Regions from separate parts of the Brevibacillus sp. WF146 genome, predicted to be linked through region 1. Evidence: riboswitches for the same ligand, from Rfam matches in the RefSeq annotation. Region 1 holds a riboswitch; each other region holds the start of a gene.

Region 1 (9,691 bases):
AGCAGCGGGTACAGCTCCGGCTTGGTGGCGTCAAAGGCAGCGACAGCCAGGCGGGCCTCCGGTGACAGCCGGTATCCGCGAAGCTCGCCGAGGATCGCCCCCGCCGCAACCATGTCCTCAAATGCGGGACGGAGGCTGCCGTCCGGCCACCGCTCTCCGCTGGCAATCACCGTGACGACGCCCCCTGTATTTCGGATGAACCGGGCCACCGCCGAGGCATTGCGCAAACTGCCGGCCACCACGATCGCGCCGCTGTCCTTTGCCAAAAAGGAGCACGTGGCTCCGTTGGGCGACGGCAGTACGATCCGGCACCCCTCGTCAATCACGGAGAGCGAAGCGGGAGACAGCGAAATGGGCTCGCCGCGTTTACCGGCCAATACGGCTTGTACGCTGGCTGCGTACTCCGAGGCGGACGCATCCCGATAGCGATATGGATACACCACTCCGCCCCGAGCGAGGACCACATCGACACAGGTCGTAAACGAGAGCACATCGACGATCACGACGATGTCGGAAACGGGGGCCAAGGCTTTTACCCCTTCATACCCCCAATCAAACCGGGCGTGAAATCCGTTTTGCTGAAACACTGCCACATCCGCCATTTTTTCTTCCCCTTCCCTTCCAGGATTGCGTGCCCATCTTCAATGTTGGCACTGCGACTGCGCGACCGATTCCCACTTGTCGCGGTCTTGTGAAAACCACACCGGTTCCATGCGTTCAAAATACAGGTGATCTTCCGCAATGAGCTGCACTCTGCCGAGCATCTCCTGACGCTGCTCCTGAGCCATGCGGGCGGTCCAGACCACGGCGGAGAACAGGCTCATTGCCACGTATACCGCGTACAACGTCCAAAACTCCGGCGGGATTTTATTGGGGTAAAAATATCCGAAAATTTGGCCGAAGCAAAAGGGGACGCTTACTTCCCTGCTGAACAAGGCCAGCTTGCAAAAGTCGCAGATGGGGTCTCCCCAATCGAACCGGTCGAAATCGATGGCCCCGGCGTACCGCTTGTCCTTTACGATCAGATTGCCCACGTGGAAGTCATCGTGCTGGAACCGGTTTGGCCGCTTGCTCAGATACGTTATGTTTTCTTCCACAAACACCATGATTTTCTCGTCGTGCGGGATGGCCAGACCAGCGGTGCGATACGATTCGAGGTATCTCGCGTGTTTTTGGACGGCTCGCGAATGCCAGGCGGGGATGTCGGACGGAGCGTGAAGCTGGTGCAGTTTTCTCAGGTCTTGACCTGCCTGCCATCCGATGCAGAACTGTTCTTCTTCCGTACAGAGAGGCAGGATGTCCCTGGCGTCCTCTCCGTCGATATGGGACAGCAGGATGTAGCAAATCTGCAGGTCCTCTGCGATCCCGCATTCAATCGGCTGCGGAATGCTCGCCCCGAACGGCTGCAGGGCGTGGAGGGTGTGAAACTCAGACCGCTTCCGCTCCCAGCGGCTCTGGTCCGCAATGCGCAGGACTCGCCGTTCTCCCGACTCCATGCGGACCAGGTATTTTCTGTCGGACGAAAATCCTTTGTGAATCGGCTCGATGCCGACTGCTGAACAAAGGGCGGGACTTTTGCTTCGCAACCATTCGATTTGTCCGGTCATGTTACACCTCCCAGAAATGGCAGCTTTTTCATTATATCATCCATGCTTCTGACGACAAGAAGCATTCTTGTTATTTAAAACGTTTTCTTCATGATGGCGGCATGGATGGGAGAACGTCGATTTGCCAGCGCCGGCCGTCATGAACGTCATGAAAAAAGGTTATCCCGCCTGGGCAGGATAACCTTTTTGTTCCTCTACTCCCTGTCTATAATTTCGTCCCGCCGGCTGACAGCCTGGTCAACCCTGCGTATCTTCGGCGGAAGGCTGCTTCGCCGGGGACGTCACGTGCGCCTCCTCATCCAGCAGCGGCACGTTTTGCTGGTGCATTTTCTGCTTTGTCGGATACGCGCCCACCTGCTGCAGTTCCACATTGACATCCGTCTGTTTGTCCATCCCTCATCGCCTCCCGTTTTGGTTTCCCGTTTAGTATGGTTCCAATTCCGAGATTGCTATACCGCCGATGACAGCGGACGCGGCTGGCGTCATTCCGCCGGTCGTCACGCTGAGCGACCATCGTTTCCATATTTTGAAGGTTCCCTTTTGCCGGTATCTTTGTTATCCTCGTAACCGAGCCAAAAACAAGCCGAAACTTCCGACAGCGGAAGTGCGGGGGACTTTTTTTGCAGACCACGGTCTGCATGGGGTGAATCGCCGAATGGCGAAGGGTTGTCTCCTCAATCCCAACCCGACAACTAACCTCGTAGGCGAAGAAAAGGAGACGATGTGCACATGAAACGATTTGCCAAGCCGATCATCGCCATCGCTATGGGATTGGCCGTCACCAGCATTTCCACGTCCGCATTTGCCGCGACGACTTGCCCGTACAAATCGATCGCCGGCCAAAAACAGTGGTTCCCCTACGTTCAATACTTCGGTTCTTTCCAACAAGCACCGAACGTAAGCCCCGTATGGAAAGTGTACATGCCGGTACCGGTGAAACAGCCGGTTCAAAAACCGGTTCAACTGCCGGTACAGTACCCGGTACAGAAGCCTGCCGCTCCGACCGGCAACCAGGTCGTTGCCCAGCCGAAAGCTCCGGCCCAACAAGCGGCACCGTCCGTTTCCCAATTTGCCAAGCAGGTGGCCGACCTGGTGAACCAGGAGCGCGCCAAAGCCGGGTTGAAGCCGCTGACGCTGGACAGCGCCCTGTCCAAAGTGGCCATGGACAAAGCGGTCGACATGTACCAAAACCATTACTTCAGCCACACCAGCCCGACCTACGGTTCCCCGTTTGACATGATGAAACGATACGGCATCACCTTCAGAACCGCCGGCGAAAATATCGCCATGGGTCAGCGCAGCCCGCAGGAAGTCATGCAGCAATGGATGAACAGCCAAGGCCATCGTGCCAATATTTTGAATCCGAACTTCACGAAAATTGGCGTGGCCTACCACAACGGGTACTGGGTGCAGGAATTTACCGGATAACCAGCGAACAGAGAATCAGCAAGCCGTGCTTCTCGCGTGAGAGGCACGGCTTTTTTGCTGGCGGCGTCATCGGCCGATTTCGACGCGGACCAGCGACTCCCGTACATAGACGCCCGTTCCCGCGATGGTGACATCCAACTGATCACCGGCCTGGTGTACTTCGACGTGCACGTTCCCTTCCCGTCCCATCTCGTGCCCCTGCTCCACGACAAGCGACAGCGGCCACGCGTCCGGCGTGCGAATGTAGCTGGCGTAATAGGCGCCCATCACCCCGGAAGCGGTGCCGGTCACCGGATCCTCCACCGTTCCCGAATACGGCGAGGAAAAATGGCGTCCGTGCATCTGGGCGGACGGATCGTAGGTTTCCAGACAGAACGGGTGGACGCACGCACGGGGCATGCTCGTGAGCACGGCCGGAAACGCCCCATTGCGGGGGGACATGCGGCGAAAGGATTCCAGCCGCTTCACCGGAACCAGAAGGGTCCAGATGCCGGTGCTGCCGTACATGACCGGAAGTTCCTCGTCCAGGTCGGCTCTGGTCAGCCCGATCGCCCCGGCCAAATCGTCCAGGGAACCCTCGAACAGAGATTCACCTCATGGCCGGGCGTGAAAAACCGAATGCGCAGATCAGCCGTCTCGGCCGGCAGAACAAATGCCGTTTCGTTGTAACCCACCTGACGGGCGACCGCCAGCATGTGCTCGTCGTCAAGATCGCTGGCGTCAAGCACGACCCCCGCCGGATTGCCCTTGTCGGGTGCGGTGCCAAACGCATTGTAATGATACACGTTGACTTCCGCCATTCGCTCTTCCCCCTTTTTCCCCTATAGAATCGCGCCGGTGTTTTTTTTCGAAACAGTGCGTCACTTTGCGGCGGAACCGGACAATTTCGCGCCGCATCCTTCCCGCCGGCCGCCCCTCTTTGATTTCCGGAAGGCAGCCGGTTCTAGTCGAATGCCTGGAGGATGTGCTCCAAATCTTTCAACGCAGCCGCCGCAGCAGCGCGCGGATCGGACTTCCCGCCGATGACCAGCAGTTCGCCCATCGCGTCCGTTTCGACCCGGATGGCCTTGGTCGTGCCGTGAACGCGGGCGAAGGGATGGTCACGCTCGTACAGGCGAAGTTCCACGGCCGCTTTCACCCCTTCCGCCGTCCGCCGAATGCTGCCGACGAGCTTGGGCACGCGTCCGGCCTGCCGCCACGCGTCCATCTGCGCGCGCGTCAGATGCGCAATTCCCGTCCGCTTCACGTCGTCCAGGCGCAGGCCCGCCCCGAACGCGGCGTTGGCGATAATCGTCAGCTTGCATGCGGTGTCCCATCCCTCCACGTCAAAGCGCGGGTCGGGCTCGGCGATCCCCAGTTCCTGTGCCCGGCGGATCGCTTCCTCGTACGGGATGTCCGCTTCCATCATGCTGCTCAGCACAAAATTGGCCGTCCCGGTCAAAATGCCTTCCACGACGGCCGCTTCGCATCCCGCCAGATTGTATTCGAGAAGATCGACGGTCGGCAGTGCGGCCGCTGTGGCGCCGCTGATTTTCAGGACGGCGCCGGTTTTCTTCGCCAGCGCGGCCAGTCCCGGGTAGTCGGCGACGAGCGCCCCTTTGGAGACCGCAATCACGTGCGTTCCCTGTGCCAGCGCGGTTTTCATGTAAACAGAACCGGCCCCGCCCGTGACGTAGTCGGAGGGACCGGTTTCGATCAGTACATCAGGGCGGGTGCGGGTGAGAAAATCGGCTCCCGTACACGCCGGATCGCCGGCCAGTTCGCCGCGCGCAAACGCCTCCCAAACCTCCGCGGCCAAACCCTGATCATCGTAGCAGCCGGTTCGGGAACGGGCGACGCCGACAAGCCTCACCTCCACGCCGTACCGCGTCCGGTAGCGTTCCCGCCGCTCATCCAGCAGGCGGGCCGCTTCTCTGCCCACCGTGCCAAATCCGGTAATGATCACGTTCATGTCCTTCACGCCCGACTCCCCCTCAGCAGCTTCGCTCGTTTCGTCATCGCTGGGCAGACCGGTTTACCGGACCCATGCGCGTTTGTGCGCGAGGATCGGATTGGCGGCTTGCGGTTTCAGCCGCTTGCCGGTGTTGGCGTCATACAGGACGTTGACGTAGTCGATGTACAGGATTCCATTCAGATGGTCGATTTCGTGCTGGATGCAGCGGGCCAAATAACCGTCCGCTTCGAGGACCACTTCTTCGCCCGCCCGGTTCAGCGTTTTTACCTTCACGTACGACGCCCGTTTCACCCGGCCGACCACGCCGGGAATGGACAAGCACCCTTCGGTCCCCGTCTCTTCCCCTTTTCTTTCCACGATGTACGGGTTGATCAGTTCCACCAGGCCGGTACCGCAGTCCATCACGACCAGCCGTTTCGGTATGCCGATCTGGATCGCGGACAACCCCGCCCTGCCCTCGTCGGCGTAGATGGTGTCCGCCATGTCGTTCAGGATTTTTTCCACGTTTTTCGTGACGGCGGTCACCGGCTTCGAGATTTCCCGCAGCACCGGATCGCCCAATTTCACGATGAGCCGTTCTGCCATGCCTGTTCTCCTCTCGTTTGAAAACTGTCGTGTATTCACCGTATCAAATGCGTCTCCCGTCCGTCAATTGATCAGATCCCGCTGCCGCCCGTTTTTTCAATCGACAAACACACTTATATGCGCTATCTTTAATGGTAAACATGATGTTGATGGAAACGAAGAGGGAGGAAACCATGCATTCATTGGCAGCAAAGCTCAACGAAACGCTTCAGCGCGAAAATCCGCACGTCTATGCCATGCTGTCCGATCTGGGCAATCTCATCTACTTTCCCAAGGAAGGCATTCTCAGCCAGTCTGCCGAAGCAAAAGCAAAAGGGCGCAAATACAACGCCACGATCGGAATCGCGTTGGAAAACGGCCAGCCGATGCATCTGGACGTGATTCAAAGCACCTTGTCCGCCTACGATCCCAAGGATCTGTACGAGTACGCGCCGCCCGCGGGAAAACCGGAACTGCGCGCGGCATGGCGGAAAAAGTTGATCGAGGAACAGCCGTCGCTCGCGGATAAAACCTTTGGCAATCCGATCGTCACCAACGCGCTGACCCACGGCCTGAGCGTGGTCGCCGATCTGTTCGCAGGCCCCGGAGACGCCGTAATTCTGCCGGACAAAAACTGGGAAAACTACGAGCTCACCTTCTCCGTCCGCCGCGGAGCGGAACTGGTCTACTACCCGCTCTACGACGCGGACATGAAGTTTAACGCAGCCGGCCTGCGTGATGCCATCCTGGCGCAAAAGGAAAAAGGCAAGGCCATCGTCGTGCTCAACTTCCCCAACAACCCGACGGGCTACACGCCGGGCATCGAGGAAGGCAGGCAGATCGTTGCCGCGCTGAAGGAAGCGGCCGAGGCCGGCATCAACATCGTGGCCGTTACGGATGACGCGTACTTCAGCCTGTTCTTCGAAGACTCGCTGCGCGAATCCCTGTTTGCCGACCTGTGCGGCCTGCATCCGCGCGTGCTGCCGGTAAAAGTGGACGGCGCCACCAAGGAGGAATACGTCTGGGGATTCCGCGTCGGCTTCATCACTTACGGCGCATCCAGCGAAGCGGTGCTCGCCGCGCTGGAACAGAAAACGCTCGGCATCATCCGCGCGACCATCTCCAGCGGTCCGCATCCGTCGCAGACCTTTGTCCTGCGTGCGCTGAACGCGCCGGAGTTCCAGGCGCAAAAGCGGGAAAAATTCGAGATCATGAAGCGCCGGGCCAACCGCGTCAAAGAGCTGCTCGACAGCGGCCGGTTTGACGACGCCTGGACCTACTATCCGTTCAACTCCGGCTACTTCATGTGCCTCAAGCTGAAAACCGTCAACGCGGAAGAACTCCGCACCCATTTGCTGGAGAAATACGGCGTCGGCACGATCGCCCTCGGAGACACCGATCTGCGCATCGCCTTTTCCTGCATCGAAGAGGAGAACATCGAGGACCTGTTCAACCTGGTGTACAGCGGGGTAAAAGACCTGCAGGGACAAAAATAGCCGATGACCGCAGCACTGCCCACCAAAAAAGCGTTTTGGCATCAGCGCCAAAACGCTTTTTCTTTTTCGCTTCCCGGTCAGGAGGCGTGCTCCGCCTGGCCTTGAACGGGCGGGATCGCCTGCGGTCCCGCCTGCTCCCCGCCCCAGCGTTCCCAGCGCTGTACCTGGCTGCGCCAAAAGCCGAGCGAGGCCTGCATGACCGGACCAATCAGGAACACGGAGACAAACGTTCCCACGGAGACGGGACCGCCCGCCAGCCAGCCGCATAAGAGTGCGATCCCTTCCAGAAAGGTGCGGACGAGCCGGATCGACCGGCCGGTCAGCCGAGCCAGGGAAAGCGTCAGCCCGTCTCGTGGACCCGCCCCGATGCCGGAAGCCACGTACATGCCGGACCCGATCCCCATCAGCACAATGCCCGCAAAAAGCAGCGCAAACCGGGCCCACAACGATGAAAACGACGGCACGATCCCGGCGTCGAGAAACCCGTTGACAAAATAGCCGATCAAGAGGATGTTGGCGACGCTGCCGATACGCGGCCACTGGCGGTCCAGCACACACGCCATGCCGATCATCGCGATGCCGACGATCTGCACCCACGAGCCGATCGACCAGCCCGTCAGCCCAGCCAGTCCGATATGCAGCACGTCCCAGGTGGCTGCGCCCACCGCGGCACGCATCAACGACACGGCGCCCAGCGCCAGCACCATCAAACCGGCGACAAACAGCACCAGCTTGGCGCCGACAACCCCCGCACGCCTCATCCTTTCTTGTTTTCGCTTCATTGCGATCTCTGCTCCTCTCCTATCCTGCCGCCTGCTGCGGCTCTCTCTACGATTCACTCAGATTGTTCATCATGCGATCAATCACGCTGGCAAACACAGCCAGCTCGTCAGCGGAAATCCCCCGCACCGCTTTCGCTTCGACGAAGTCCGATGCGCGCATCCACTCGTCCGCCATCGCCCGGGCTTTCTCCGTAAGAGCCACCCGCCGCTCCCGTTTGTCCGCACCGCAGTGCCGCTCGATCCATCCCGCCTGCTCCATCCGGGCCAGCGTGCGGGTCATGGTCGGCGCTTCCACGCACAGGTATTGGCACAACTCCGTCTGAGTGGCCGGCCCTTCCAGCAGCCGCACGACGACGGCCCACTGCGCCGCAAACAGCCCGAGCGGGGTCAGCCGTTCGTTCAGCGTCTTGGAAAAACGCCTGCCCAGTTGATTGACCTTGTGTCCGTACACGGTGACACCTTCCCCACCAATTATTTACCTAGCTAAGTATATGCATGCTGCGTGGAATTTGTCAATCCGACTTGGCAAATGCCAAAAAAGGCTTCCCCCATCCGCGGATGAGAGAAGCCTTTTCGTTTCAATCCCTTACATCGCCTGCTTCCACTGCCGTTCCGATTGCCCCGGCGCGGTGGCCCGCTTTTTTTCCGCCGCTCCGACCAGCCATGCGCCGAACGGCAGTTTGGCCAGTCCGTACGAGAGGGCGATCGAAGCCGCCGAACAAAGCAGAAACGCGAACACGCTGCCAAGCATGGTGCTGCCGGTGACCTCCCAGACGTTCAATCCCTTCATCACGTACGTGAGCACAAGGGCGTGAACCAGATACGCCCCGTACGAATTCCGGCCGATCATGGAGAACCAGGCAGTCCAGCGCGAGTCCCGCTTTGTCAGCAGGACGGCCAGCAGGTAGACCAGCAGCAGTTGGGCCACCGTATAGAAAAACATGGACGGCTTCAGCGACGTGGCCACGTTGAGGTTGACCAAAAAGCCGCCCGAATCCCTGACCAGCTCATAGCCGATGTACGCGTAGGCGGCGGCAAACACAGCCAGCAGGCAGGGCCAGCGGCGCTGCAGCAGCGAGCGGAACGCGGGCAGCGCCAGCGCGACCATCCCGCCCAGCAGGAAATAAAAGGAGTAAAACAGAAAGTTGCGGTCCCTGTACGTGATCAGGTACGCGTCCAGCCAAGCCGCGTCAAAGCGGAACGGATGAGCCGGCAGATAGCGGGCCGACACCCACATCAGTCCCGCGTACAGCAACGCCGCCGCACCGACGGCGGCCACCTTTCCCGCGCGGCCGGACAAGCGTTGTGTTGCCGCCTTGAATCCTTTCAAAAGCAGTGGGTACAGCAGGTAAAACTGGAAGATCATGACGACAAACCACAGGTGGTACGAGGCGCTGCCCGTGATCAACTTTTGAACCACGCCGACGAGTGTCGAGACGTCCCACCCGGTCACGTCCCGACGCCACGCCATGTAGATCAGCGACCAGATCGCGTAAGGCACGACGATCTCGGTGAACCGCTTGCGGATAAAGCCGGGGTAGTTCACCCGTTCGTAGTAGTTGTAAAACAGGACCAGGCCGGTAATAAAGACGAAAGCCGGGACGGCAAACTTGAGCAGGTGGAACAGCTTCCCGTAAAGAAACGCCGTCATCTCGTCCACTCCGGGCTTTCGCATGTAGACGCCGATCACGTGCTGATACACCACTGCCAAAAAGGCAAAAGCGCGAACCACGTCCAGTTCGACAATTCGTTCTTTTCGGGCCATTGACTCGTTACCAAACCTTTCTACCTTTCGTGCAAAACAGACAATCCCATCTTACCGCTCCCCCACGGCTGCCGCAAGTCCTGCGCGGGCGAATG
Region 2 (9,691 bases), 1.5 Mb from region 1:
TCCCAGCCATCGGTGGCCGGGCGGCAGTTGAACGGACAGGTCGGTGCCGGGCGCTTTGAAGTGCAGGCAGCGGTACTGCTTGCCGTTCAGGTAGGCCACCTTTTCGTTCAGTGCGGCTTGATGGTTCCGCCAGGCCGTCACCGGGTCGTCCGCGTCGATCCGGGTGGCGCGGAAGATGGCGTCCCACAGGGCGTTCAACTGTTCACCCTCGGGCAGGTCCGGGAAGACCTTGGCTGCCCATGCGGGAGAGGGAGCGGCGATCACCGACCAGCTAACGCGATTGTTCATCGTGTAGCTGCGAAACGTGTACATGGCTGTTCCCGCCGCTTTGTTGGCGGCGGCGATCCGCTCCGGGTTCACCCCTTTGAGCAGATCGGGGTTGGTCGCGGTTATAAAAAGAAACGCGGCCCCGTTCTCGGCCATCTCCTCGTACGCTTTCGCTCTCCACATCGGGAATTCCGTGAACGCTTCATCCGGGGCGAGATCGTATCGGATCCGGGTCAGTTCATCGTCCGTCCAGTCGGTATGTACGTGTTTGGCTCCGGCCTGGTAAGCCGTTTTGGCAATTTTGCGGACCAGTTCGGCCGTGGAGAGGGGGGCGTTGACGACCAGGGTTTGCCCCGACTGGACATTGACGCCGATTTTCACAGCCAAGGCGGCGTAGCGGTCAAGCATGTGGTCAGCAGCGGTCATGGAAAACCTCCTCGTTTGGATATGTCGCGATCGTTTGGCAGACAGGCAGTCCGAATGCAGGATGTTGCCAATCATTATATACCAAATTATGGCTGGTGTGTGGGTTCTTGAGCCAAAGCGCTTCTTGCCAAACGGAAAAAATACGGGCATCCTAGTAGCGTGTGCCATTCGGACGGAAAGGGGGAGCGGAGGTGTTTCATCCGCTGGTGTTCGACAATATCCGGGTCGTGCTGGAAGGAGCAGTGTACGACCGCGATTTCGAAGGGGCCATCACCATCACGGGCCGCTCTGACGTGATGGACCTGGCTACGTTTGACCGGCTGTTTCAGATCGAATTCCGCCCGGCGGAAAAAGCGGACAGCGACACGGCGGTGACGGCGCAGATCCAACTGCGCACTTCGCTGGCCGACATCGCGGCGGAACAACTGGAGAAGCCGCTGACAGAGCATGTGGGCTGCACGATCTGCATCCATTTTTTCCTGGAGATCAGCGACGTGCCGCGGGAGACGGATGCAATCACCGCGATTCTCAACGAGATGTGGGGACACCGGCCGCACATCACGCAGACGGTCAAGGCGCGTTTGGACGAGCATCGGCTGGAGTGGCCGCCGCAGCGCTTTGCCAATCAGATCACGCTCGATTTTCACCGCAAGATCGACGAGGGCAACATTGAGGATTTGCGGCGTCTGATCGACCACACCGTCGATTCGCTGGTTCACCTCCAGGCGTACTGCGACAGCCGCGCATAGCCGGAACAATCCGGTGTTCCGGCGCGGGACTTCACCCGCCTGCCTGACGACGCAGGCGTGCCGCTTGGCAGACGTGCCTGCGCGCCTCCCGTTTTTGCAATTTACATTTGTTCTGCCAGGCATTATGATTAAATGTGTTAACGTATTTTATCATTTGGTTGACAAAAACGGGAGGTCAACATGAGAAACGAACGATTGAAGTGGCTGCTCTTATCCGCTGTTTTTGCCGCCGTGACGGCCGTCTTTTCGCAAATCACGATTCCCCTGCCGCTGATTCCGATTACCGGACAGACGCTGGCGGTCGGGTTGGCCGCCACCATTCTGGGAAGCCGGTACGGCACGCTGGCGATGATCATTTACGTGCTTCTGGGCGCGGTCGGCCTGCCGGTTTTTTCGGGAGCGAACGGAGGGCTCCAGGTGCTGGTCGGCAAATCCGGCGGGTACATTTTCGGCTTCATTCTGACCGCCTACATTACCGGCCTGATCCTGGAGAAAACCCGCTTTTCCTTTGGCTGGGCGCTGGTGGCCAATCACGTCGGCATGGTTGTGACGCTGGTTTGCGGCGTGATCCAGCTCAAGTACGTGCTGGATATTCCGTGGAGCGCCGCAGTCATGAGCGGAGGCGTTTCCTTTTTGCTGGTGGGAGTCGTCAAGGCCGTGCTGGCCGCCTGGATCGGCATCAAGGTGCGCGAACGGCTGGTATCCACCGGGCTGGTGCAGGTGAACAAGCCGACCCTTTCGTAACAGAACAATGACCGCCTGATGATTCAGGCGGTTTGTTTTTTTGCCCGCTGCCCCAATGGAGCGCGTGGTATAAGGAGCCGGGCCGGATGGATACTAGAGACGACACACTGACACCAGACCTACGAAAGGATGACTGCGATGAACCTGACCATTCCCGCCCCCCGAGGGCTGCCCATATCCGGCCATTTGCTCGCCTTTCGCCGCGACCCGCTCAGCTTTTTGCAGAGGGCTGCGGAACAGCACGGCGATGTCGTCCATTTTCGTTTCGGCCCCAGACGGCACCTGTATCTCTTGACCAATCCCGATCACATCAAGGAAGTGCTGGTCACCAAACAGGCCCACTTCCGCAAGGCCAAAGGACTGCAGGTGGCGCGGGCGGTGGTGGGAGACGGCATCCTCACCAGCGAGGGGCAAAAGCACATGCGGCAGCGCCGGCTGATGCAGCCCGCTTTTCACCGGGAGCGGATCGCCGCTTACGCCGACGCGATGGTCCGCCAGGGGACCGCCATGATGGCCGGGTGGAAAGACGGCGACATCCGTGACGTGCACGAAGACATGATGAAAGTGACGCTGGCGATCATCACCGAGACGATGTTCGGCAAAGGATTGACGGAGGGCGTCGACAAGATCGGCCGCGCCATCGAAATCGGGCTGCAGTACGTGTCGAACAAGGCTTCGGCGATGATCGACATCCCGCTCGGCGTGCCGACGCCGCAAAACCGGAAGTTTCAGGAGGCGGCGGAGACGCTGGACAAAACCATATACGCGATCATCGAGGAACGGCGGAGGAGTGGGGAGGAAGGACGGGACGACCTGTTGGCCATGCTGCTCGCCGCCCGTGACGAGGAGGACGGGCGGGGCATGACGGACGAGCAGGTGCGCGACGAGGTGATGACCATCTTTGTCGCCGGCCATGAGACGACCGCCAACACCATGTCGTGGATCTGGTACCTGCTGGCCACCCATCCCGAAGCGGAACGAAAGCTGTGGGCGGAACTGGACGAGGTGCTGGGCGGACGGCCGCCGACGGCAGAGGATGTCCCGCGGCTTGTCTATACCAATCAGATCATCAGCGAAACCCTGCGGCTCTATCCCGCGGCCTGGGTGATCAACCGGGAAGTGGTGGACGAGGTGGAGATCGGGGGGCACGTGTACCAGCCGGGCGAGACACTGATGATGAGCCAGTACGTGATGCACCGCAGCCGCCGCTATTTCGACAACCCGGACCAGTTCATCCCGGAACGGTTCAGCGGCGATTTGCTGAAGCGGATTCCCGCGTTCGCCTACTTCCCCTTTGGCGGCGGGCCGCGCATCTGCATCGGCAACAACTTTGCGCTGATGGAGGCGGCGCTGCTGCTGGCCACGATCGCTCAGCGCTTCCGCCTGCGGCTGGCCGAACCGGGACAGCGGGTGGAGCCGGAGCCGCTGGTTACGCTGCGTCCGAAAAACGGGTTGATGATGCGGCTGGAGGCGCGGATATAAAAAAAAGAGGCATCTTTCCACCAAAAGCATTGGCCGCTTGGTGTCAGATACCGAACTGGGGGTTATTTATCACGGAAAGCAACACGCTTGCTTACAAATAGTACTGTAACAGAAAAAAATAAAGCGAATATTAACCATCAATAAATTGAAATAAATTATGGTTGAAAAAACGGGATCGTAAAGGAGAAGCAGCTTCCTACGCCCAGTTCGCTGCTTACGTTGATCACGCCGCCGTGGCGCTGGACGATGCTCTGGCAGATGGTCAAGCCGAGGCCGGTGCCGCCGTTGTTCCGGTTGCGCGATTTGTCCGCGCGGTAAAACTTGGTGAACACCTTGGGCAGGTCCTCCGCCGCGATACCCTCCCCCTTGTCGATCACGGAAAAGAGCACGTGCCCGTCCCGCTGATCGCAGGTAAGCAGGATGGACCCGTTTGGCTTGTTGTAGTAGATGGCGTTGTTCAGCAGGTTTTCCAGCACGCGGCGCAGCTTGGCCTCGTCCGCCTCGATGTGCAGCTCGTTGGAGACGCGCAGCTTCCATTGAAACGACAGCCCCGCCTCCTTGATGCGCACCAGGTAGTCCTCGATGACGCCCTTGACAAAGCTTTTCACGTGAATGCGGCTGATGTTCAGCTTGATTTCCGTGCTTTGCTGGGTGAAATCCTGCAGCTCGTCCAGCAGCTTTTCCAGATCGGCCGTCTTTTCCTCGATCTTGCGCATCTGCTTTTGGATCCGCTTGAGATCGGTGACGCGACCGGACCCGATGTAGGAGGCGTAGCCTTTGATGGTGGTCAGCGGCGTGCGGAAGTCGTGGGCGATGGCCGAGATCAGTTCGGACTGCCGGTCCTCGGAAAGCCGGAGTTCGTCCACCATGTCGGAAAAGTAGCCGAACAACTGGCCAAACTCGTCGTGCGAGCGGTAGGTAAACGAGACGTACCGCTTGCCTTCCCGGATTTCCTGCGTCACGCGGGACAGTTCACTGACCGGCCGCAGGATCCAGCGGACAAAAAAGGTGAGCAGGATGAGGCCGACCAGCGCGATGCTGCCGTAGATGAACCACAGCATCATTGATACGCCTTTGGTGGCGAGAATGTCCGATTCGTCCGTGTAGAAGTAGATGATCGTCTGCCCTTGCCGCGGAGGTTCGTGCTGAAAGTGGTATTCCGCGACCACCTTCAGATCGTTGTTTTCCTGATCGGCCGGACGCGTTTTCAGCGTTTTCAGATTGTAGGCCTGTGACGGTTTGATGTAAATGGGGTTGCCGTCCGCGTCCGTGACCACCATTTTGTACATCAGGTCTTCCGGAAGCTGTGCCTCCAGCTCCCGCCGCTCGGTCGGATCCTTGAACACGCCGGAGTTCAACAACTGGTTGACCCGGACCATCTCCGCCGTTTCCTTCTCGTACCGGTACTGGTTGTGCCGGTCCGTCTTCAACTGTTCCACGATGATGTCTTCGAAGACGAATTTGAACAGGAGCAAATTGAGTACGATCAAGGCGATAAACGAGAGGAACAGCTTGTTCCGGATGCTCATCTACACTTTCTCCCCGATGAATACGTACCCCGTCCCCCATTGCGTTTTGATGAACTGGCGATCCGTCTCCAGTTTTTCGCGCAGGTTCTTGATGTGCACGGTGACCGTGTTGAGCGAGCCGTAGCCGTACCCCCAGACGCGGTCGTAGATCTGCTCCCGCGTGAAGACGATGCCCGCGTTTTCGGCCAAAAAGGTAAGCAGTTGAAACTCCTTGGTGGACAGATCGATCTTTTGGTCGTTGACGTAAACGGAGTACGTTTCCTTGTGAATTTCCAGCCCCTTGAACTTCAGGACGGTAATGGAGGATGCCGAGGTCTCTTTCTCCGCCGCCTCCTCGCTGTGACGGCGAATGCGTTCGTAGCGGCGCAGGTGGGCGCGGATGCGGGCAAGCAGTTCTTCCGTGTCAAACGGCTTGGTGATGTAGTCGTCGGCGCCGATCTCAAAGCCGACCACCTTGTCGACCGCTTTGCCCTTGGCGCTGAGAAAGAGGATGGGCAGCTCCCACTCGCGGCGAATCTGCGAGCAGAGCTCGTAGCCGCTCATGCCGGGCATCATGATGTCGAGCAGAATCAGGTTGGGCTTGGTGCCCGACTTCAGCAGTTCCAGCGCCTGCTCGCTGCTCTGCGCCGTGGAAACGTCGTATCCTTCGCTTCCCAAAATATCTTCCAGCAGCTCGAGTATTTCCTCGTTGTCGTCCACAATCAAAACATGGTCTTTCACCGGTACTCTCCCCCAGTCACCACATGTGTTCTGGTCCTATTCCTTTTATCATATCACGGTTTGCCCGCACGCGGGGACATAATCCCGTCCTTCCCGCCCGGACAGTCCAGGCAGCGTCGAAAAACGGATGTTACTACCTCTTGACACCAGGTACTAAACAAAGCCAGAAAAAGCCAGAGACCTGTCGTCCCTGGCTTGCACGCTGTGCGTCGATTACTGCTGCTGCCGCGGTTGTGATTGCTGCTGCTGTTGCTGTTGAGTTTGCTGCTGTTGTGGAGTCTGCGGCTGTTGTTTCGATTGTTCTTGCTGCCGCTGCGACTGCTGCTTCGCATCGGGCAGCGATGCTGCTTGTACCGGTTTCTTTTTCTGTGGAGCCTCGGCAATGGCCTCAAGCACAGGCAGGGCAATCCGTTTGGCGCCCACAAAGCGCTTGCCCCAGTAATACGGATCGTTCAGCCTCGTGTTGACGACTCCTTTGCCGCTCTCCGCGTGTACAAACATGCCGTTTCCGATGTAGATGCCCACGTGTGAAACGCTGCGCCCGTTGGTGTTGAAAAAGACCAGGTCACCCGGCTGGAGATCGCTGCGGGACACCGGTACTCCCAACTTGAATTGGGCGGACGACGAATGAGGCAGATCTACACCCAGCGCGTCAAACACATAGCGCGTAAAACCGGAGCAGTCAAATCCGTTTTTGGTCGTGCCGGACGACTTGTAAGGAGCGCCGTACAGATCGTTGACGACACCCATCAAGGAAGATTCCTCCTGGGCGTGTGCAGCGCCGGCTCCCATTGCAAGCATCCCGGCGATGAAGAGAGTAACCACCGTTTTGCGCAAGAGAAACTGCTCCTTTCCTGAGCCTACGAGGTTAGCTGATGGGTTCGGTCGAAAGGATTGCCCTAGGCGGCCGGCAAGCGGCTGCCATTCACCCCGAAAAACGTGGGTCCCCCGTTTCCGCATAGCGGAATTCGGCTAATTTCGATGTTTTTTTACACGCACTCCAGCACAATTCAACACGTGTCCGATTTTTCCTGTCTTTTTGCTTGGTTGTTCACAATTTTGACACAAAATGTTGTCATAAATCGGAAACGATTCGTGTCGACCATGCCGGCGCACGATTCGCCAAAGCGCGGGTGCATGCTTGTCCGATTGCGGAAGGAAGGCGTCTCCGCCCCGGGACGGAGGGAAAAACCAACCGCCCGCCCGTTATGGCGAGCCCTGTCAGCCGTCTACAATAAAGCCATGAGGGTGACACCCAAACAAAGTCGATGGGAGGGTAGCAGTTGATGAGCGAGCGGTCTGGAAAAGTGCTTCTCGGACTGGTCCTGCTGCTCATTGGCGGGTTGGTCTTGCTGGATCAGATCGGCATTGACGGCGGCGATCTGCTCGGTGTGCTGATTCCCGGGCTGATCATGCTGTACGGCGGCCGCAAAGTGATGGGAAGTTCAGGTTCGCGTTTTAGCGGCGTACTGATCTTTCTGTTCGGGTTCCTGATGCTGATCGGCAAGCTGCATCTGCTGTTTCACGCCGTGCTGGCCATCGGGGTCATTTACCTGGGCTTCCGCTTGCTTCGCCAACGGGATGTGCCGGATCACCCGGTTCCGACCGTCTGGGAGCGGCAGTGGGCACAGCGCGTGCTGCGAGAAGATGACGCATTGGATCGTTGGGAGCAAAGCGTAACCAAGCGGCAGCAGCCGTAATCCCCGCGCCGGCATGGCCGAGTCGCAGGACAAGGATGTTAAAACAACCATGATCATGTGATATGATGAGGAGGATAAGTGACAATGGGTATCTTGAAACGCTTGCGTGATTTGACGGTGGCTTCGGTGAACGACGTGCTGGATTCGATGGAAGATCCGGTGGTAATGCTGAACCAGTACATGCGTGACATGGAAGTGGAGATCGGCCAGGTGGAAGTGGCCGTCGCCCGTCAGGTGGCGCTGGAGAAGAAATTCCGCCAGCAGTGGGAAGAGGCGCTCGCCCTCGTGGAAAAACGGGATCGCCAGGTAAAACTGGCGCTTACCGAAGGCGAAGACGAACTGGCGCGCCGCGCGCTTGCCGACAAGAAGCAGTACGAAGCGCGTGCCCAGGAGTACGAGGCGCTCTACCAGTCCGCTTCGGAAGCGGCGCAAAAGATGCGCGAAAAGCTGGCTGAGCTGAAAGAAGAGTTTTACAAGATGCGGGCGAAAAAATACACCCTGATGGCCCGCGCCCAAGTAGCCAAGACGCAGAAGCAGGTGAATCAGGCCATCGTCGGGATGGGCAGCGAAACGGCGAGCCGCGGATTTGCCCGGATGGAAGAAAAAGTGATGCGCATGGAGGCGGAAGCGGATTTAAGCGGCCAGTGGCGCATGACCAGCGCAGGCTTGGACCACTCCCTGAGCAAATGGGAGAAGGACGACTTGGACGCCGAACTGGCGAAGATCAAAGCCTCCCTGCTTGAACAGAAGGAAACGCCGCACCAAACGGAACAGGCGTAAGCGAGAGGAACGGCGGCGTTTGATGTAGAATAGAACCAAAGGCAGCCTGGGAAACAGGCTGCTTCAGCGTGTAGACAAAGTACCGAAGGTACAAGGTCTACACGCTTTTTTGTCGAATAAACATGACATTCAACGCTGTGTAGAGGTGGAAGCATGCTGAACAAGCAACAGGCCGAAGGCCGTTATCAGATATCTGTAGTCTCATTAGATGAATTGGTTCCACAAGATCATCTTGTTCGAAAAATCGAAAATGCCATCGACTTTTCTTTTATCTACGACTTGGTGAAAGACCGGTACTCTCTCGACAACGGAAGACCCAGCATTGACCCCGTCGTCCTCATCAAAATGGTGCTCATCCAGTACCTGTTTGGAATCCGTTCCATGCGACAAACCATCAAAGAGATCGAAACAAACATCGCCTATCGGTGGTTTCTGGGTTACGACTTTACACAACCGATTCCCCACTTCACGACGTTCGGGAAAAACTACGTACGGCGATTTCAAGGAACCGATCTGTTTGAAAAGATTTTTACCCGTATTCTCGAGGAGGCTTGCCATCACGGATTTGTAGATCCCTCGGTCTTGTATATTGATTCCACCCACGTAAAAGCCAGTGCGAACAAGAACAAATACATCAAACAACTTGTGCAGGAAGAGCGGAAGAAGTATCAGGAACTCCTTGAAGAAGAATTGAACCAGGATCGCGTGGAGCATGGAAAGAAGCCATTGCCAAAAAAGACTGAAACAGCCTGGAAGGAGGTGAAACAAAGCAGTACTGACCCCGACAGCGGTTGGTTTGTCAAAAACGAAAAAGAGCAGACGTTTGCGTATTCGTTTCATGCAGCAAGCGACCAACATGGTTTTGTCGTTAGTGCCGTGGTAACGGCGGCTAACGTTCATGACAGTCAGGCCTTTTCGGATGTTTTCGAACAAGCCGTGGAACGCGTAGGAAAACCGGATGCCGTGGCAGTAGATGCCGGATATAAAACGCCTTACATTAGCAAGTGCCTGTTGGATGAAGGAATTCGCCCCGTGATGCCTTACACCCGTCCTCACACGAAGGAAGGGTTATTTCGAAAGCATGAATACGTGTATGATGAATACTTTGATTGCTACATCTGTCCTGCCGGACAGGTTCTTACCTACGAAACCACCACTCGTGACGGCTACCGTATGTACCGTTCCGACCCAGGCGAATGCAACCATTGCCCATTCCGCCCCCAGTGTACAGAGAGCCGGGAGGCTGTGAAGCGAGTCAGTCGTCATATTTGGGCGGATTACCTAGACGAAGTGG
Region 3 (9,691 bases), 320 kb from region 1:
AATGCACGGAGCGAGCGGCTCAGCTTGCTGTAGGCGTCGCCGCCCTCGCTCCAGCCCTGGAAGCCAATCATCCCATCGAAGCCGATCTTTTTCAACTGCCCCAGCAGCGCGAAATTGTCCAATTCGCCTTCGTCCAGCGGCTCGATCGTCGCGACGTTTCCGAAACCGTGCGGATTCCGACGGCTGCCGGACATGTTCACCTGCTTGAGGTACGGCTTTACTGCTTCCAGCGTAGCCGACAGGTTTGTCCCGTCGACAGCGTACCAGTGGTAGCCACAGAAGACGATTCCCAGATTGGGATGATTGATTCGCCGGCACAGCCGGACCGCATCTTCGTGCCGCTCGATCCAGAAGGAGAGGTGGGTGTACAGCAGCAGGTTGATGTTTCGCCGCTCGCAAATTTCGAGCGCCTTTTCCAGCCACTTCACCGCGATGTCGTCACCCGCCGGGTCCGAGGGGCGTATATGATTTCCGACGGATTGAATTGCCAGCTCGACAGTCGAGCAGCCTTCGATCGTCTCCAGCAGCGTCAGGATGCCCGCATTTCGCGGATGGTTCTCGCCCAGCGAAAGATCCAATACGACGTACACACCTGCGACGTCCAGACCGTATTTCTGCTTGACGCTGCTCAGTTTCGCCGCGTCCCGCCACCGCTCTCCGTGCCAGATGGACATGTGCATGGCGTCATACCCGATCTCTTTCAGCATCTCGCAGCGTGCCTCGAAGCTGTATATCCCCATGGAATTGTAGAAGGAAAAATCCATTGCGTACACACGGTAAGCCATCGTTTCGCGTTCCTCCTTTTCGGCCGTTCGGTTCCCCGATCCCCGTATGCTTTCCCAGAATCTGTCTGATGGAGCGTATCGCGCTGTCGCGTCAGCCTGTCAGGTTTGCGTGACCGAATCGCTGTAGGTATACCCCAACTCGTACGCCCGCTTTAGCAGGCTGTCGTAATGCTGCTTGATTTCCTCCTCGCTGTCCATATCTTCCGCCAGCGTGTTGTACAGGAATGCCACTTCCGATTGGGAAATACCCGTATACCCAGCCAGGCCGACATTCAGATAGTGGGAGATCATGGCGTCAAATTGCCGTTTTTTCAAACTTTCCTCTGTCTCTCCGACAAGCGGAATCCACAGGACTTTTTTGTGCGGAAGACGCGATCCGCCGTAAGCAAAGCCGTAGTTCCACGTGCGATCGATATACCCTTTTGTGATGGCCGGCAAGGAGTACCACCATAACGGAAAGATGAACGCCAGTCCATCGTTTCGCTTCAGCCTTGCCATTTCGGCTTGAACACGTGAAGAATAGCTCTTGCGGGGGTTCTCCCAATCCGGTTCGTCTTTTTCCAGGACGAGCGGATGAAACTCCTCCCCGTACAAGTCCGCCACTTCCACTTCATGTCCGGCATCGGCCAGTCCCTGAACAAAACGCTCGGCGACGGAAAACGTAAGCGATTCTTTTCTGGGATGCGAGACGATCGTCAGCACCTTCATTCCCAACCACTCCCCACCAGATTTTGTGAAAACCGGCCGCTCACGTGGCAGCCGGATTCTTGCCTGTTCACGATACGCTTTCCGGTTTGCTGGTCAGTGCGGGAAAGTGCGGAACCACTTCTTCGCCCAGTTCTTCCAGCACTTCTTCAAACGGACGCTGGCCGTATTTCAGGTTGATGATCACGTGATTGACGCCCGCATTTTTCAGACTTTCGATGAACCCGATGAGGGGATTGCGCCCGATGCGAAAGCCCAAGTGAATGGGGATCGGCGGATGATTCGGGTCGTCGGTCAAATCGACATAGAGGGACTGGCTGAATGGCTTGAACCCGTCCGTCAGCGAACGCCAATTGTTGATCAGTTCCGACTGGAATTTCAGGTTTCGGGGATAGTACAGCCAGCCGTCACTGTTTTGGGCGATCCATTCGACGGACTGGGAGCTGTGGCCGGTAACCAGCACCGGAATGTCCCCGAGTCGCGGCTTGGGCAAGAGGTCCCCGTTCCACATGTCCACCCGCGGCGATTTGATCGCAGGGAAACTCTCCGCCCACACTTTTTTCATGACCAGCAGGGATTCCTGAAAGAACGGACTCCGGTTTTCCGGATCGACGGAGAAGGCCGGGAATTCGATCGGACGGTCCCCGGTCGCCACCCCGAGAATCAGGCGCTCGCCGGACAGTTTGTCGACGGATGCCGCTGCTTTCGCGACATGCAGCGGGTGACGCAGCGTGAGAATAATACTTGCCGTACCCAGCGCGATCTCCTTGGTATGGGCGGCAATATATCCCAGATAGACCCAGGGATCATACATTTGGCCCGCATCGCCGAAATGGGGGTCATGCAGCGGAACATCCCGGACCCACAATGCGGCAAAATTCAGCTCTTCCGCTCGTTTGGCCAGTTTCAGCTGCTTGTCCATGTCCATCTCCGGAACGCTGCCTTGGTATGATTCCAGCGGGAAGAACAGCCCCAGCGTCAGTTTGTTTTCCTGATACATGCGCGTGTAACCCTTGTGGTTGTCAAACCGGTTCATGATGACTCCTCCATATCTATATATCTATAATTATCGATATAATAATAAAAGAAAGGGCAGGGAACCTACAAGCCCAAAAGTGTAAATGTGTAAAAATCCGTCCCCTTACAGATCCCTTGATAACCGTTCCATCACTTTTTTGATGTTTTCCTCATCTCGCTTGTAATACGTAAATTGCCCAATCCGTTTTGCTTTTATCAATCCCGCTTTTTGCAGCATGGACAGATACAGGGACACGGTGGATTGGGACAATCCCACCTTTTTTTGAATGTCGCTCACGCAAACCCCGTCTTCGTGAATGTCTCCGTGAAGCGGTTTGGGAAAGTGAACGTCCGGTTGTTTTAACCACTGTATGATCTGCAGCCTCGTTTCATTGGACAAGGCTTTCAATACGTCCAAAAGTTCCATGATATCCTCCAGATTCTTCTTTCGTGTATCGCTTACAGTATCCCACATTTCGAAAGCGGGCTGGCTGCATGATCCCGCCAATGTCAGGGGACCACACCCTCCCTCGCTTGGACGGGGATGTTTTTCCTTGAGCCCGGGAAAGCTGGTGGCAGGAGGGAGATTGCCCATGTGCGGCCGTTTCGCGCTGGTCACCGCCCCGGAAAAACTGATGAGCCGATTTCACCTGCAGGACATCCCGTTTGAATGGAAGCCGCGGTACAACATTGCGCCCGGCCAGCCCATCCCGGCCATACTTGCCGACGGCGGTCGCCGCAGAATCGGCCAACTGCGCTGGGGACTGGTTCCGTCGTGGGCGCGGGACCAGAAGATCGGCTCCAAGATGATCAACGCCCGCGCCGAAACGCTGCGGGAGAAACCGGCTTTTCGGCGGCTGTTTGAACGCAAGCGCTGCATGATCCCGGCCGACGGCTTCTACGAGTGGAAGCAGATGGACCGGGGGAAACAGCCGATGCGCATCACCATGCGGGACGGAGAACCCTTTGCCTTCGCCGGCCTGTTTGACACCTGGACGGCGCCTGACGGCCACAAGCTTCACACCTGCACGATCATTACCACCCGGCCCAACGAGGTCGTCGCAGACATCCACGACCGGATGCCGGTGATACTGCGTCCGGAACATGAGAGCGCGTGGCTCGACCGGGACAGGTTCGATGCGGAATGGCTGCAGTCGCTGCTCGTACCGTACGATCCCCAGGCGATGAAGGCATATCCCGTATCGGCGATGGTCGGGAATCCGAAAAACGACCGGCCGGAATGTTTGGAAGAGGCCCCCTGGTCATAGCGGGGAAAACTCCGTCAGCGCCTGGCTGCGGTGCGTTTGCCATTTCTATTTTATCCTGCTGCGTATTCCTGGGAAAGAACCTCGTGTGCTCATCCCATCCGCCATCACGAGTTATTGCGTGCGCATTCGATTTCATTCGAAAGAAAAACATAGACAGGTTTGTATGCGCTTTCATTGAGCGGCGTACCCGTTGCACGTTGGGGGAGACGGGATTATGTTTGGAGGGAGAATTTCATATCGTGACACGCTGAATCGAAAGAGCGGGGGAACCACTTTTTGGGGTGAATCGCAGAACATGCGTAGGGCTAATTCCACTGCCCGAATCCGTCAGCTAACCTCGTAAGCGTTGTGGAAAGGGGGATGCACTTGTGATGTCGAGGCTGCGGCTGCAAGGGTAATACAACCTTTGTGGCCTTTTTTCTCGTTTTCCAGGTAAATCCAACCCGAAGGAAGGTCAGACACGAATGACAATTGGTCAGTTGAAGCGTTTCTTCATTGGGTCACCATTGCGAACAAGGCAAATCGCTCACGAAAAATTGCCGAAATGGAAAGCGCTGGCGATCTTTTCATCCGATGCGCTCTCATCGGTCGCGTACGCTACGGAAGAGATTTTGCTCGTGCTGGCCCTGATTGGATTCGGCGCGTTTGCTTATTCCCTCCCGATCGCCATCGTGATTCTGGTATTGCTGACGGTCGTGACGCTCTCCTACCGTCAGATTGTCCATGCCAAGGGGATTTCGGATGACATCGTAGCGGTCACCGTCGATTTTGATGATGAACATGCGGGACAAATGCGGGAAAAATGGGAAAAATGGAATCCGAACGTTCCGTTGATTATTTTGCGTTCGCCTTACCGAACCGTGATTGCGCCGCTCTTGAAGTACATCGATACCCTGGAGAAGGAAAAAGAAGGGGATGCGTTTATTACCGTGCTCGTCCCGCAGTTCATCGTCCGCAAATGGTGGCATGCGTTATTGCACAACCAAACGGCATTCCTGCTGAAAGCCGCGCTGATCTATCGGAAAGACGTGGTTGTGTCAACGATACCGTTTCACCTGCATGAGTAACCCTCCCCAAAACCAGGTCACTTGAGAGCAGTGACCTGGTTTTTCCTTTTTCATGTCCATACCGTACATGCCTTTCCAGTTCGATCCGCTTTGCAGGGGTTCCGGATGAATGACCGGTGCCCGCTCTCTCTTGATGAATCACGAGGAAAGACTTCCGCGTTCGGAAGAAGCCGCCATCCCGTCAAGGACGACAGGCCCCTTTTGAAAGACGCCTTCCCATCTCGCCACGGCTACGCATGAAAAGACATGTCCCATCACATTCACCGCGGTACGTGCCATGTCGATGACCCGGTCAATCCCGAGAATGAGGGCTACGCCTTCAGCAGGCAAACCGACGGCGGTAGCGGTGGCCAGCAGAATCACCATGGAAGACGACGGGACCGCGGCCACCCCTTTGCTGGTGACAACGAAAAACAGCACCATCATGAGCTGCTGCTGCAGGCTCATGTCAATGCCAAACGCTTGGGCGATAAACAAGCCGGCAATGGTCAGGTAAAGCGTGGTGCCGTCCGAATTTAACGGCATGCCCGCCGGAATGACAAACGAAGTGATGTATGTGGGGACGCCGAATTTTTCCAGACGCTGCATCAGTTGAGGCACGACCGTCTCGGTACTCCCGGTGGAAGCGCCAATCACCATCAGGTCCCAAATCATCCTGTACACGTCAGTGATGCGGATGGAAAGGAACACAGCGACCAGCGGAAAGAGGCCGAACACGAGGACAGCCAGCCCCAGATAGGCAGTCCCGATGAGTTTAAGGAGCGGGAACAGCAGCGCGATTCCATACGTGCCAATGGTAGCCGACATGAGCGCAAACACGCCGATCGGGGCAACCTTCATCACCAGATTGACGAGACGAAACGACGCTTTCGATGCGATTTCCATGATGGACAGGAAGGGCTTCGCTTCGTTTCCGAGACCGACCAGTGCGGTGCCGAACATGATGCAGAAAAAGATGACGGCCAAAAGATCGCTTTTCGCAAGCACATCGACAATGTTGGTCGGAATGATGTTCAGGAGAAGGGTTTTCGCGTCCAGTACTTTCGAGGTATTCGAGGCAATCGCGGTAATATCGGCTTTGGGTAGCTGGCTCAGGTCGATTCCCTTTCCGGGCTGTACGAGGTTGCCGACGGCCAATCCGATGAACAGGATGAGCGTCGTAATCACTTCAAACCAAATGATCGTTTTCAGGCCCACGCGCCCCATGCGTTTGATATCGCCAATGCCCGTGATCCCAACCAGCAGGGTCGTCACGATCACGGGGATCACGACCATCTTGATCAGGCGAATGAACGCATCGCCCAGCGGTTTTATGGCTGTCCCCGCTTCCGGGAAGACATGCCCGAACAGCGCGCCCAGCACGGTGGCCCCGAGAATGTAAAAAGCCGATCTCGTTTTCATACAATTCCCCCTTTTCTTAATTTTACTATCATATGAAATTATTATTGCTTATATCTTTTAGTGGTGCAATAATTATTTCATCATAGACGTGGAGGGATTCACCTTGAACCTTTCTTCCTTACAGCAGCACTACCGCGAAAAACGCCCGAAATCGGCCGCGTTTTTTGAGCAGGCCCATACGCTGATTGCAGGCGGAGTGAACGGAAATCTTCGCTACTATCAACCCTTTCCCATTACCTTTGAGAAGGCACAGAATGCTTGGCTGTATGACCTGGATGGACATGGGTACGTAGACTACCTGCTCTCCTATGGCGCTTTGCTTTTGGGACATGGCCATCCGGTCGTGCGGAAAGCGATTCAACAGGTATGGGAACAGCAGGGGACCAGCAGTTTTGGAGCGACTCATCCGATGGAACTGGAGATGGCGCAAGAACTGGCGGGCCTGTATCCCAGCTTCGAGGAAGTGCGGTTTACCAATTCCGGTTTGGAGGCGACGCTGTTTGCCCTGCGTCTGGCGATGGCCTACACGGGGAAAACGCATATCGCCAAATTTGAGGGCCATTATCACGGGGCGCATGATCATGTGCTGGTCAGCGTAAATCCAACCATTGACCGCGTAGGAGATCAATCGTCGCCGGCGTCCGTACCGGAATCCCTGGGGACACCGGATTACTATCTCCGGCATACCGTCGTACTTCCGTTCAACGATTGGGACGCTTGCGAAAAGATTGTGACGGAGAAGAAGGATCAGATTGCGGCTGTCATCGTGGAGCCGATGCAGTCCGGATACATCCCGGCCGACCGCCAGTTTATGGCGAATTTGCGGGAACTGACCGACCGGCTCGGAATCATCCTCATCTTTGATGAAGTCAAAACAGGCTTTCGTGTTTCGTTGGGGGGCGCCCAGGACTACTATGGCGTCCAGCCCGATTTGACCGCTTTGGGAAAAGTGGTGGGAGGAGGGTTCCCGATCGGCGTCGTAGGGGGAAAACGCCGCCTTCTCGAAATGTGTTCGCCTCTGCGCTCCAGCAATCGCCATGAAGTCGTCTTTCACAGCGGCACCTTCAACGGGAATCCCATCTCGCTTGCGGCGGGTCTGGCTACCATTCGGTATTTGAAGGAGCCGGGCCGCTTTGAATCGCTGGTGCAGCGCACACATCAATTGCGCGACGGCATTCACGAGCTTGCCCGGCAGTACCGCATCCCCGTAAACACCGTGGGAGTCGGTACCATCTTCAACGTCCTGGCTACCGAGGCAGAGGTGCGGAATTATCGTGATCTGGGGGCCAACCGCCACGAGCTTCGCCTTGCGCTCGACTATCTGCTGATGGATCACGGCGTCTATTCGAAACCGCTCAATCGCTTTTCGATGTCAGACGCGCACGGACCGGCAGAAATTCAGGCGACGCTGGACGCGTTTGAAAAAAGTTTTGCCGCTCTGGGCCAATTTGTGACCGTATAGTCTTCTCCCTCGACGTTGTCGCCGCCTCTTTCCTTTCGTATACTTAACGGTATTGGATGTACGGGACAACGTTTTGAGGTGATCACGATGGAACACGGACCTTCCATTCTCCAGAAGGTGTCACAGTTGTACGCACAGATGAGTCCTTCGCAGCAGCGAATTGCGGACGTGATTTTGCGGGACCCCGAGTCGGCTGCCTTTTACAACGTCGCCGAGATGTCCAGAAAGGCGAATGTCAGCGAGTCGACGGTTACCCGCTTTGCCACGTTTATCGGCTGTTCGGGCTATCCGGCGCTCTCGCGCGAACTGCAGGAACTGGTCCGATCAAAGCTGACCACCGGCGAGCGGTTCCAGCTCTCGCGCGTGATTGAAAGCGCCGAGCAGCGAACGGTCCTGCAATATTTCGAAGAGGATGTCCAAAACCTTACGCTGATGATGGAACGGATCGATTTGGAGGCGTTCGCGAGGATCGTAAAACGTCTCGTCACGGCTCAACGCATCGGGATCGTTTGCTCGCGAAGCACGCTATCCATCGGGCTCTTCTTCGAGTTTTACCTGCGTTTCCTGAACAAGGAGGCCGTCTTGTTTACCGGAGAGCCGCGCACGGTCGATCATTTGCACCGATTCGGCTCCGACGATGTGATCGTGGGTATCGGGTTTGCGCGATACTCCCGCTTTACGGTCGATTGTCTGGCCTACGGGAAGAAGAAAGGGGTTCAAGTCGCAGCCATTACCGATTATCCCTCTTCGCCGCTGGTTCGTCATGCCGACGAGGTCCTCTATACACCGACAGGCATTGCGTCGCATATGGATTCCCTGGTGGCGCCGCTTTCGGTCGTCACCGCCCTGCTGCGGGCGATGACCCAGGCGTCCGCCGAGCAGGCCAAGGATGTACTTCTGGAATTGGAAGAGGTCTGGATGAACTTTGATATTTACGTAGAACCCAGGAAATAGTCGTGTGCGTACGTGACAACTTTTCCCGCAGACAACGAATGACAAAAACCCTTCCAGCATCGGAAGGGTTTTTGTCTTGTTTGCGAGCCGGGTGAGCAACCGCTTTTTGGAGAAAGTATCCCGTACCTACCCGCCCAGCTCCCGGGAGCGGATCAAAATGGTACCCGTCTTGACCGACAACAGCCCCTTTCGGGTAAAACGGATCGAGGGCAAATGCGTGGCGGAGAAAAACAGCAGGGAATAGATCGGGTCCTCATGCCGGTGCCCGCGCTCTCGCAGCAGGTGAACCAGCGTGCTGGTCCGGGCAATGAGGACATCCATGTTCTCCAGACTCATCCCGCCCATCAGAGGCAGAGAGAGCTCGAACAGCGGCTGGCCGTTTTCCATGAGGCAGATGCCGCCGCCGTTTTCCATGATCCGATTGACCGCCTGGGCCATCTGCACGGCATCCTTGCCGAGGACGATGATATCCTGCGACAGTGTGTAGGTGCTGGCCAAGGCATGTATGTTCCCGAAGCCTTTCACGATGCCGGTGCAGATCCATTTCCCCTGGCGGTCCAGCAGCGCGGCATAGAGATAATCGTCGTGCGCGGTCAGTACAATCGCGCCGTTCCTTTCGGGAAGGGATTCGTTTCGATGCGAGAGAATCGCCGCGTTGATCATGTCCGCAACGGGAAACTTCCCTCCGGTGCTTGCCACGCGAAACCATTCCGGCTCCGCTTTCCAGGTAGGGGCAGGAATTTTTCCGATTCCGAACTGCGCCCAGTCGATCTCGGGAAGCGGGGCGATCACCCTGCCCTGTTCCAACGCCATTTTGCCTTCCGCCATGACTTTGACCGGGGTGGGATAGGCAAGATCCTCCAGGAAGAGGATGTCCGCAAGCCGGCCCGGCGCGATGCCTCCCAGCTCCTGATCCAATCCGTAATAGACCGCGGGATTCAGCGTGGCCATCCGATACGCGTCGACGGGCGGCACCCCGTTTTCGATCGCCAGCCGGATGAGATAATCGGTGAAGCCGTGCGCAAAAAAGAA

Evidence for each region. Region 1 has a riboswitch for cyclic di-AMP ahead of A6764_RS12175 (CAP domain-containing protein). Riboswitches for the same ligand answer to the same signal wherever they lie in the genome.
Region 2: another riboswitch for cyclic di-AMP. It lies ahead of A6764_RS19675 (C40 family peptidase); the one in region 1 lies ahead of A6764_RS12175 (CAP domain-containing protein).
Region 3: another riboswitch for cyclic di-AMP. It lies ahead of A6764_RS22415 (amino acid permease); the one in region 1 lies ahead of A6764_RS12175 (CAP domain-containing protein).

What each region holds. Positions count from the first base shown of each region.
Region 1 covers NZ_CP109943.1:2,440,569-2,450,259, reverse strand. Annotated here, with positions in the region: gene A6764_RS12190 (2-phosphosulfolactate phosphatase) at 1-602, opposite strand, end outside; gene A6764_RS12185 (aminoglycoside phosphotransferase family protein) at 642-1,607, opposite strand; gene A6764_RS12180 (hypothetical protein) at 1,845-2,000, opposite strand; cyclic di-AMP (ydaO/yuaA leader) riboswitch at 2,179-2,329, shown strand; gene A6764_RS12175 (CAP domain-containing protein) at 2,337-3,035, shown strand; partial or broken gene A6764_RS12170 (PhzF family phenazine biosynthesis isomerase) at 3,102-3,835, opposite strand; gene A6764_RS12165 (homoserine dehydrogenase) at 3,979-4,986, opposite strand; gene def (peptide deformylase) at 5,050-5,574, opposite strand; gene A6764_RS12155 (aminotransferase class I/II-fold pyridoxal phosphate-dependent enzyme) at 5,748-7,049, shown strand; gene A6764_RS12150 (YczE/YyaS/YitT family protein) at 7,127-7,831, opposite strand; gene A6764_RS12145 (MarR family winged helix-turn-helix transcriptional regulator) at 7,878-8,282, opposite strand; gene A6764_RS12140 (acyltransferase) at 8,418-9,596, opposite strand.
Region 2 covers NZ_CP109943.1:3,975,931-3,985,621, reverse strand. Annotated here, with positions in the region: gene A6764_RS19705 (aminopeptidase) at 1-693, opposite strand, end outside; gene A6764_RS19700 (hypothetical protein) at 885-1,442, shown strand; gene A6764_RS19695 (biotin transporter BioY) at 1,623-2,186, shown strand; gene A6764_RS19690 (cytochrome P450) at 2,325-3,668, shown strand; gene A6764_RS19685 (sensor histidine kinase) at 3,824-5,197, opposite strand; gene A6764_RS19680 (response regulator transcription factor) at 5,198-5,917, opposite strand; gene A6764_RS19675 (C40 family peptidase) at 6,131-6,754, opposite strand; cyclic di-AMP (ydaO/yuaA leader) riboswitch at 6,760-6,901, opposite strand; gene A6764_RS19670 (LiaF transmembrane domain-containing protein) at 7,204-7,617, shown strand; gene A6764_RS19665 (PspA/IM30 family protein) at 7,702-8,397, shown strand; partial or broken gene A6764_RS19660 (IS1182 family transposase) at 8,551-9,691, shown strand, end outside.
Region 3 covers NZ_CP109943.1:2,123,761-2,133,451, forward strand. Annotated here, with positions in the region: gene A6764_RS10545 (sugar phosphate isomerase/epimerase family protein) at 1-785, opposite strand, end outside; gene A6764_RS10550 (NAD(P)H oxidoreductase) at 885-1,493, opposite strand; gene A6764_RS10555 (LLM class oxidoreductase) at 1,561-2,526, opposite strand; gene A6764_RS10560 (ArsR/SmtB family transcription factor) at 2,632-2,934, opposite strand; gene A6764_RS10565 (SOS response-associated peptidase) at 3,101-3,775, shown strand; cyclic di-AMP (ydaO/yuaA leader) riboswitch at 4,011-4,136, shown strand; partial or broken gene A6764_RS22415 (amino acid permease) at 4,246-4,503, shown strand; gene A6764_RS10575 (dicarboxylate/amino acid:cation symporter) at 4,981-6,243, opposite strand; gene A6764_RS10580 (aspartate aminotransferase family protein) at 6,347-7,705, shown strand; gene A6764_RS10585 (MurR/RpiR family transcriptional regulator) at 7,793-8,659, shown strand; gene A6764_RS10590 (adenine deaminase C-terminal domain-containing protein) at 8,786-9,691, opposite strand, start outside.